Regions from separate parts of the Streptomyces sp. NPDC002742 genome, predicted to be linked through region 2. Evidence: riboswitches for the same ligand, from Rfam matches in the RefSeq annotation. Region 2 holds a riboswitch; the other holds the start of a gene.

Region 1 (4,649 bases), on a different contig from region 2:
GCAGCGGCTCGCGGACCGGTGTGTGCGGCGGCTGCGCCGGGCCGGGCTGTCGGGGCGGACGATCGTGCTGAAGGTGCGCAGGTACGACTTCTCGACGCTGACCCGGTCCGAGACGCTGCGCGGGCCCACGGACGACCCCGGTGTCGTCAGGGAGGCCGCCGCACGGCTGCTGGAGGGCGTGGACACGACCGGAGGCGTGCGCCTGCTGGGCGTCGGTGTCTCCGGGCTCGCCGACTACACGCAGGAGGACTTGTTCGCGCAGGCGCAGGCCGCTGCCGTGGGGGAGCCGGCGGCGGAGGAGCGTTCCGTGGACGAGCCGGCCGAGGAGGCCGGCACGGAGGCGGCGGAGCCCGCGGAGCGGCGGTGGCCCTCCGGGCACGACGTGCGTCATGCCGAGTACGGGCACGGATGGGTACAGGGGAGCGGGCTGGGACGGGTCACGGTGCGGTTCGAGACGCCCTACTCCGAGCCCGGCAGGGTGCGGACGTTCCGGACGGACGATCCGCAACTGGAACCGGCTGAACCGCTGCCCCTGGTGGAGCGAGGACCCGAGGCCGCCGACGGGCTGCGGGCCGCTTCCGAGCCGTCGGTGTCAGAAGGCGCGACACAAGGCCCGGACACGCACCTGGTCCTGGACGCGAGACCGGGCCCGGACGCGAGATCAGGCCCGGACACAGGCCCCGACGCGAGACCGGGCCCGGACGCGGGCCGCCGGGGCGCCCGCACGGCTCAGGCGTCCTCCGTGCCCGCGATCCGGCCGAAGTCCCGGTCCGGGGGCGGCGGGGACGCAACGTCGAGACCGTAGTGGTGGTAGAGCTGGAGTTCCTGTTCGGGGGAGAGGTGACGCCCGACGCCGAAGTCGGGGGCGTCCTTGATCAGCGCTCGCTCGAAGGGGATGCGCAAGGTCCCCTCGACGATCTCGCTGGGCTCCAGGGGCACGAAGGCGTCCCTGCTGAACAGCCCGGTGCGTATGGCAGCCCACTCCGGGACACCGGTCGCGTCGTCGAGGTAGACCTCGTCGATCGTGCCGATCTTGGTGCCGTTGCTGTCGAACGCCTTGCGGCCGATCAGGTTGCGCGGATCGATGTCGGTCTGCACGGTCCCTCCAGTGGTCGCAAACTCATCCGTAAGTACTACAAAAGAGCACATCTGTGAAGGTGGCCACTCGAAGGCCGGTGTCCAGTCCTCGCTGGTAGGCTGGCGATGGCTGCTGATCCCGTGCGGGAGAGTCCTCCAGACTTCGATGGAGGCGCCGAAGGAGCAACTCCTCCCCGGAATCTCTCAGGCTCACGTACCGCACGGACGAGGTCACTCTGGAAAGCAGGGCGGGTGCCGATGGCTTCCGCTCTCACCGACGGTGAAAGCCGGACCGTCCACGGACGATCCGGTGAAACTCTCAGGTTGAGATGACAGAGGGGGAGGCCGTCGGGGTGCCCGTGCCGGGGTGCCCCTCGAAGGTCGCGTCAGACCAGGAGGCCTCCGCCATGACCGCCCCTCGCATTCCGCTTTCCGAGCTCGAACAGGGCATTCCCTTCGAGCAGCGCCACATCGGGCCCGACTCCGAAGCACGGGCCAAGATGCTCGCGCAGGTCGGATACGGCTCGCTCGACGAGCTGACGGCCGCCGCGGTCCCGGATGTGATCAAGAACGCCGAGGCCCTGAAGCTGCCGGCCGCGCGTACCGAGGCTGAGGTACTGGCCGAGCTCCGCTCCCTCGCGGACCGCAACGAGGTGCTCGGCTCGATGATCGGGCTCGGTTACTACGGCACGTTCACGCCGCCGGTGATCCTGCGCAACGTCATGGAGAACCCGGCCTGGTACACCGCGTACACGCCGTACCAGCCGGAGATCTCGCAGGGTCGCCTCGAGGCGCTGCTGAACTTCCAGACCGTCGTCGCCGAGCTGACCGGCCTGCCGACCTCCGGCGCCTCCCTCCTCGACGAGGGCACCGCAGCCGCCGAGGCGATGGCGCTGTCCCGGCGCATGGGCAAGAACAAGAAGGGCCTCTTCCTGGTCGACGCGGACGCGCTGCCGCAGACCATCGCCGTCATAGAGACCCGCGCCGAGCCGACCGGCGTCGAGATCGTCGTCGCAGACCTCGCCGACGGCATCCCGGCCGACCTCGCCGGGCGCGAGATCAACGGCGTGCTGATCCAGTACCCGGGCGCCTCCGGTGCCGTGCGCGACATCAAGCCGGTCATCCAGCAGGCGCACGAGCTGGGCGCCGTCGTCACCGTCGCCGCCGATCTGCTCGCCCTGACCCTGCTCACCTCGCCCGGCGAGCTCGACGCGGACATCGCGGTAGGTACGACGCAGCGCTTCGGCGTGCCGATGGGCTTCGGCGGACCGCACGCCGGTTACATGGCGGTCCGCGAGAAGTTCGCGCGCAGCCTTCCCGGCCGGCTGGTCGGTGTCTCCGTGGACGCCGACGGGAACAAGGCGTACCGCCTCGCCCTGCAGACGCGTGAGCAGCACATCCGTCGCGAGAAGGCGACCAGCAACATCTGTACGGCTCAGGTGCTGCTCGCCGTGATGGCCGGCATGTACGCCGTCTACCACGGTCCCGACGGCCTGCGGACCATCGCACGGCGTACCCACCGCTACGCCACGGTCCTGGCCGCCGGGCTCACCGCCGGCGGTGTCGAGCTCGTGCACGGCGCGTACTTCGACACGCTCACCGCGCGGGTCCCGGGCCGCGCCGCCGAGATCGTCGCCGCCGCCCGCGACCACGGCGTCAACCTCCACCTCGTCGACGCCGACCAGGTGTCGATCTCGTGCGACGAGACGACCACGCGCGAGCAGCTCGCCGCCGTGTGGACCGCATTCGGCGTCGAGGGCGACATCGAGGCGCTGGACGCGAGCGCGGAGGACACCCTGCCGGCCGCGCTGCTGCGCACCGACGCGTACCTCACGCACCCCGTCTTCCACCAGCACCGCTCCGAGACCGCGATGCTGCGCTACCTGCGCAAGCTCTCCGATCGCGACTACGCGCTCGACCGCGGCATGATCCCGCTGGGCTCCTGCACCATGAAGCTCAACGCGACCACCGAGATGGAGCCGGTCACCTGGCCCGAGTTCGGGCAGCTCCACCCCTTCGCGCCCGCCGAGCAGGCGCGGGGCTACCTGACGCTGATCCACGAGCTGGAGGACCAGCTCGCCGAGGTCACCGGCTACGACAAGGTGTCGCTCCAGCCCAACGCCGGTTCGCAGGGCGAGCTGGCCGGTCTGCTGGCCGTGCGCGGCTACCACCGCGCCAACGGTGACGACCAGCGCACCGTGTGCCTCATCCCGTCGTCCGCGCACGGCACCAACGCCGCCAGCGCCGTGATGGCCGGCATGAAGGTCGTCGTCGTGAAGACCGCGGACGACGGCGAGATCGACGTCCAGGACCTGCGCGCCAAGATCGAGCAGTACCGTGACGAACTGTCGGTGCTGATGATCACGTACCCCTCGACGCACGGTGTGTTCGAGGAGCACGTCGCCGACATCTGCGCCCAGGTGCACGAGGCCGGCGGCCAGGTCTACGTCGACGGCGCCAACCTCAACGCCCTGGTGGGTCTCGCCAAGCCGGGTCACTTCGGCGGCGACGTCTCGCACCTCAACCTGCACAAGACCTTCTGCATCCCGCACGGCGGCGGCGGTCCGGGTGTCGGCCCGGTCGGCGTGCGCGCGCACCTGGCGCCTTACCTGCCGAACCACCCGCTCCAGCCCGAGGCCGGTCCGGAGACCGGTGTCGGCCCGATCTCGGCCGCTCCCTGGGGATCCGCGGGCATCCTGCCCATCTCCTGGTCCTACGTCCGGCTGATGGGCGGCGAGGGCCTCAAGCGCGCGACGCAGGTGGCCGTGCTCTCCGCGAACTACATCGCCAAGCGCCTGGAGCCGCACTACCCGGTGCTGTACACCGGTCCCGGCGGCCTGGTCGCGCACGAGTGCATCATCGACCTGCGTCCGCTCACCAAGGCGACCGGCGTGAGCGTCGACGACATCGCCAAGCGCCTCATCGACTACGGCTTCCACGCGCCGACGATGTCGTTCCCGGTGGCCGGCACGCTGATGATCGAGCCGACCGAGTCCGAGGACCTCGGGGAGCTCGACCGGTTCTGCGACGCGATGATCGCGATCCGCGGGGAGATCGAGAAGGTCGGCGCCGGTGAGTGGGCGGTGGACGACAACCCGCTGCGCGGGGCGCCGCACACGGCCGCCGCGCTCGGCGGCGACTGGGAGCACCCGTACAGCCGCGAGGAGGCCGTCTTCCCGGCCGGTGTCTCGGCCGCCGACAAGTACTGGCCGCCGGTACGCCGCATCGACCAGGCGTACGGCGACCGGAACCTCGTCTGCTCCTGCCCGCCGCTGGACGCGTACGAGGACTGATCAGCGCTCGGCACGCGGACGCCTACGGGGAGTGATCCCCCTCGGACATGCGTCGGGGCCGGTTCGGAGAGTACGTCTCCGGGCCGGCCCCTCGTGTGTCTGGGCGGCCTGTCAGGGCCGCCCGGGTCGTGCGGCTCAGGCGGCCGTCATCACCTGCGCGCCGCCCAGCGGGCGGTGCGGAGCGATGATCTGGCCGTCGGGCAGGAGCTCACCGGTGTCCTCGAAGAGCAGAACGCCGTTGCACAGCAGGCTCCATCCCTGCTCCGGGTGGTGCGCCGC
Region 2 (4,649 bases):
CGACCTCGTACGAGCGGTTCCAGCCGCTGGCCGAGAGTTCCTGGGCGGAGGTGACGCAGGGCGCGTACCCGAAGCCTTCCACCTGCATGTTCCCGTACTGGGCGTCCGGCGAGCCGGCCTGGCCGTGCCACAGCAGCATCCACACCTGGCCGGACGACGGGGTCGCGAGCGCGCGAAGGAGCGCCTCGTAGGCGTCGTAACGCCCGGGAGTCACCTGGCGCAGCATGTGCTCGACCTGCCCGGCCGCGGCCGTGCCCGACGCGCTCACCCTCAACCGCCCCTTCGCGAACAATTCACGACGAACTCATCCCTTACGCCCGAGGCGCCGGTTACGAACATTCGTCAACACCTCGACCAGGCCATGAAACCAGCTTATGCGGCGTTCGCGCTCCGCCGGGGGAAGCAGTCGACAGCCGGGGCCCACCGCGCGAGGGGACCCACGGGCCGTACGGGGCCGGTCACCCGGTTCCCGGGCCCCCTCGATACGGGCGCCGTTCAGTGACCGTGCTGGTAGAAGGGGCGCACCTGGGCCCGCATCCAGTCGGCGACCGGGTCCTGCGTCACGTCGAGAAGCACCAGGTTCACCGGAATGTTCATCGGGACGCGGCCGAGGGCACGGCCCAGGGCGTCGAGGGGCAGGTTGCGGGCCTCGCCCTCCCACACCGAGAGTTCGACACCGATGAACATGACGGGATCGTCGCCCTCGATGCTGGCCAGGCAGCGGCGGGCGCTCAGGACGACGCCGGTCCCGGCGAACTCGGCCGAGGCCGCGGCGAGGAAGTCCATCGGCTCCTCCTGCCAGTCGGGTTCGAAGAGCCGCACCCGGCCACCACTGGCCGACCCGTCCAGCGGGGTCCGCCCGGCCCGGCACAGCTCGGCGACGGCCATCGGCGGCAGCGGTACGCCGACCACGCCGTCCGGGTTGACCACGATGCCCACCTGTGGCGGAAGCCCGCGGGCGAACTCCGCGGCGGGAGCGATCGTGTACGACATGTGGCCGCCGGTGACCTGGCGGAACTGCTCCTCGGAGCTGAAGACGGGGACGTAGACCTGGCCCCCGAGATCCATCGTGGGCAGATCGAGCGGACCGCTCTGCGGGCCGCCGCCGTTGGGCAGCGGCACCCACACGAAGCTACGGCCGAGCACCTCGACGATACGAGCGGCCGACGAGGGGCCCGCGGGCATGCCGAAGGAGGAGGACAACACCTCCTCCAGCTCGTTGCCCGGCCAACCGCCGTGCGGATGGGGGTGTGCCTGTGCCGGAAAGTCCATCTGTCTACCGCCCGCTTCGAACCACTGTTCCGGCTGGAAAGGTTAGTGGGCCACCGCAACCGGTCAGTGGCCGAAGTCGATCCTGCGCAGTACGTCCGCCGCGTCCCGGTCGATGAGCACCGCCGAACCGCACCCCTCGGGCAGGTCTCCCTGCTCGGCGGAGCGCAGCAGCCGGGCGACCGCGCCACGATGACGGGCGAAGGCGTAGCGCGAGACGCCCCGGCCGCGCTCGCGCTGGCCGTCCAGCGCGGTTCCCGGCGTGACGTCGAGCAGCAGCAGGTGCAGCGCGCCGCCCCGGCGCCGGGCCTCGCGGGCGAGCCAGCGGCGCACCCAGGCCTGCGTACCGCAGTCGTGCACGACGAGCCCGCCGCCGCCCCGCAGCGCGCGGCGCAGGCCGGCGTAGTGCGCGAGGCGGACGAGAGGACGGTAGAAGGCGTACGGCAGCAGGCGGGCCATCCGGCCGTCCCAGCGGTCGCGGGTGTCCTGCGAGTCGACGCGCGCGCCCCGCACGGCCCGCCGCATCAGCGTCGACTTGCCACTGCCGGGCAGTCCGGTGACCACGACGAGGTCGCGCGCCCCGAAGCGGAGACCGTGCGGGCTGTGGCCGACCCGGTCGCGGAGGTCCCGGACGACGCCGGCCGGAAGCGGTCCTCGCCCCTTCCGGGCCGGTGCGCCGGTCTGCTCGGGCAGCGCGAGACCGGAGGTCGTCGCGTACGCCGTGGTCCTGTTCACCGTGACCGTCCTCCCCTTGGACGTGGAGTCCCATCCCCGTCGAGTGTAAAGAGAAGGTAATGCCCGGCGCTTCTCCTTTTCATGCGCGGACTGCCACAGCCCGGTCACAGATGCCGGGCTGCCGGGATCGGACGGCGCGTGCGATGATGGCCGCGCCAACTGCATACCGGCCGCTTGAATCCGCGCGGGAGAGTCCTGGGTACGTGTACCCGGGCGCCGAAGGAGCAAGTCCCTCCCTTGAATCTCTCAGGCCCCGTTACCGCGCGGGCGAGGCACATCTGAAAAGCGGGCCGCTCACCGGTGGCTCCACCCAAGGTGCAAATCAGGACCACCGTTTCGTGGGGTCCTGATGAACCTCTCAGGTTCCGATGACAGATGGGGAGGAACGACCTCGCCGTCATGCCTTGGGAGCCAGACCGATGAGCAGCAACGCACCCCGTCACACCGCGCTCGATGCCCTGCATCGCTCGCTGGGCGCGACGATGACCGACTTCGCAGGCTGGGACATGCCCCTGCGCTACGGCTCGGAGCGCGACGAGCACCTCGCCGTCCGCACGAAGGCCGGCCTCTTCGACCTCTCCCACATGGGCGAGATCACCGTCACGGGCCCGCAGGCCGCCGAGCTCCTCGCCTTCGCGCTGGTCGGCAACATCGCCACCGTGGGCGTCGGCCGCGCCCGCTACACGATGATCTGCCAGGCCGACGGCGGCATCCTGGACGACCTGATCGTCTACCGGCTGGCCGAGCACACGTACATGGTCGTCGCGAACGCCTCCAACGCCCAGGTGGTGCTGGACGCCCTGACCGAGCGCGCGGCCGGTTTCGACGCGGTCGTGCGCGACGACCGTGACGCGTACGCGCTCATCGCCGTGCAGGGGCCCGAGTCCCCCGGCATCCTCAAGTCGATCACCGACGCCGACCTCGACGGCCTGAAGTACTACGCGGGCCTGCCGGGCACGGTGGCCGGTGTTCCGGCCCTGATCGCCCGCACCGGCTACACCGGTGAGGACGGCTTCGAGCTGTTCGTCGCCCCCGCCGACGCCGAGAAGGTGTGGCAGGCGCTGACCGACGCCGGCACCCCGGCCGGGCTGGTCCCCTGTGGTCTGTCGTGCCGCGACACGCTGCGCCTGGAGGCCGGCATGCCGCTCTACGGGCACGAGCTGACCACCTCGCTGACCCCCTTCGACGCCGGTCTCGGCCGGGTCGTGAAGTTCGAGAAGGACGGCGACTTCGTGGGGCGCGAGGCCCTGGCCGAAGCCGCCGAGCGCGCCGCTTCGAAGCCGCCGCGCGTGCTCGTCGGCCTGATCGCCGAGGGGCGTCGGGTGCCGCGCGCCGGGTACCCGGTCGTCGCCGGAGGTCAGGTGATCGGCGAGGTCACCTCCGGCGCCCCGTCCCCGACCCTGGGCAAGCCGATCGCCATGGCGTACGTCGACGCCGCGCACGCCGCGCCGGGCACCGCCGGTGTCGGTGTGGACATCCGGGGCAGCCACGAACCGTACGAGGTCGTGGCGCTGCCGTTCTACAAGCGCCAGAAGTGACACTGGTCCGCACGGGCCGGACGTGACACCGGTCCGCACGGGCCGGACATGACACGGCTGCCCGTCGGACGCCGGCGCTGACGGGCGATCCCGTCGGGCGCCGGACGTGACCCTGCGCACATCCGCCCGGGTCACCCACGCTTCCCTCCATCAGCACTCCACCGCGTACAGGAGAATTCAGGCCATGAGCAACCCCCAGCAGCTGCGCTACAGCAAGGAGCACGAGTGGCTGTCCGTCGCCGAGGACGGCGTCGCGACGGTCGGCATCACCGAGTTCGCGGCCAACGCGCTCGGCGATGTGGTCTACGCCCAGCTCCCGGAGGTCGGTGACACGGTGACCGCGGGCGAGTCCTGCGGCGAGCTGGAGTCGACCAAGTCGGTCAGCGACCTGTACTCCCCGGTCGGCGGCGAGGTCGTCGAGGCCAACCAGGACGTCGTGGACGACCCGTCGCTCGTGAACTCCGCGCCCTTCGAGGGCGGCTGGCTGTTCAAGGTCCGCGTCGCGGGCGAGCCCGAGGACCTGATGTCCGCCGACGAGTACACCGCCTTCACCGCCGGCTGAGGAGTCACCGCATGTCGCTTCTGAACACCCCCCTTCACGAGCTGGACCCGGACGTCGCGGCCGCCGTCGACGCCGAGCTGCACCGCCAGCAGTCCACCCTGGAGATGATCGCCTCGGAGAACTTCGCTCCGGTCGCGGTCATGGAGGCCCAGGGCTCGGTCCTGACCAACAAGTACGCCGAGGGTTACCCGGGCCGCCGCTACTACGGCGGCTGCGAGCACGTCGACGTGGTCGAGCAGATCGCCATCGACCGGGTCAAGGCGCTGTTCGGCGCCGAGCACGCGAACGTGCAGCCCCACTCGGGCGCCCAGGCCAACGCGGCCGCGATGTTCGCGCTGCTCAAGCCGGGCGACACGATCATGGGTCTGAACCTCGCGCACGGCGGGCACCTCACCCACGGCATGAAGATCAACTTCTCCGGCAAGCTCTACAACGTGGTCGCGTACCACGTGAGCGACGAGACCGGTCAGGTCGACATGGCCGAGGTCGAGCGCCTCGCCAAGGAGTCCCGGCCGAAGCTGATCGTGGCCGGCTGGTCCGCCTAC

What was found. A riboswitch is a leader RNA that binds a small molecule or an ion and turns the genes downstream of it on or off. The one in region 2 is predicted to bind glycine.
Region 1: it holds a riboswitch for glycine, as region 2 does, so the genes downstream of both, gcvP (aminomethyl-transferring glycine dehydrogenase) here and gcvT (glycine cleavage system aminomethyltransferase GcvT) in region 2, are expected to answer to the same signal.

What each region holds. Positions count from the first base shown of each region.
Region 1 covers NZ_JBIAQF010000011.1:9,823-14,471, forward strand. Annotated here, with positions in the region: gene ACFYW8_RS20665 (DNA polymerase IV) at 1-805, shown strand, start outside; gene ACFYW8_RS20670 (PRC-barrel domain-containing protein) at 730-1,098, opposite strand; glycine riboswitch at 1,212-1,307, shown strand; gene gcvP (aminomethyl-transferring glycine dehydrogenase) at 1,485-4,370, shown strand; gene ACFYW8_RS20680 (DUF5999 family protein) at 4,506-4,649, opposite strand, start outside.
Region 2 covers NZ_JBIAQF010000023.1:47,557-52,205, reverse strand. Annotated here, with positions in the region: gene ACFYW8_RS32870 (enhanced serine sensitivity protein SseB C-terminal domain-containing protein) at 1-268, opposite strand, end outside; gene ACFYW8_RS32865 (enhanced serine sensitivity protein SseB) at 496-1,272, opposite strand; gene ACFYW8_RS32860 (AAA family ATPase) at 1,336-2,004, opposite strand; glycine riboswitch at 2,180-2,276, shown strand; gene gcvT (glycine cleavage system aminomethyltransferase GcvT) at 2,424-3,542, shown strand; gene gcvH (glycine cleavage system protein GcvH) at 3,727-4,104, shown strand; gene glyA (serine hydroxymethyltransferase) at 4,116-4,649, shown strand, end outside.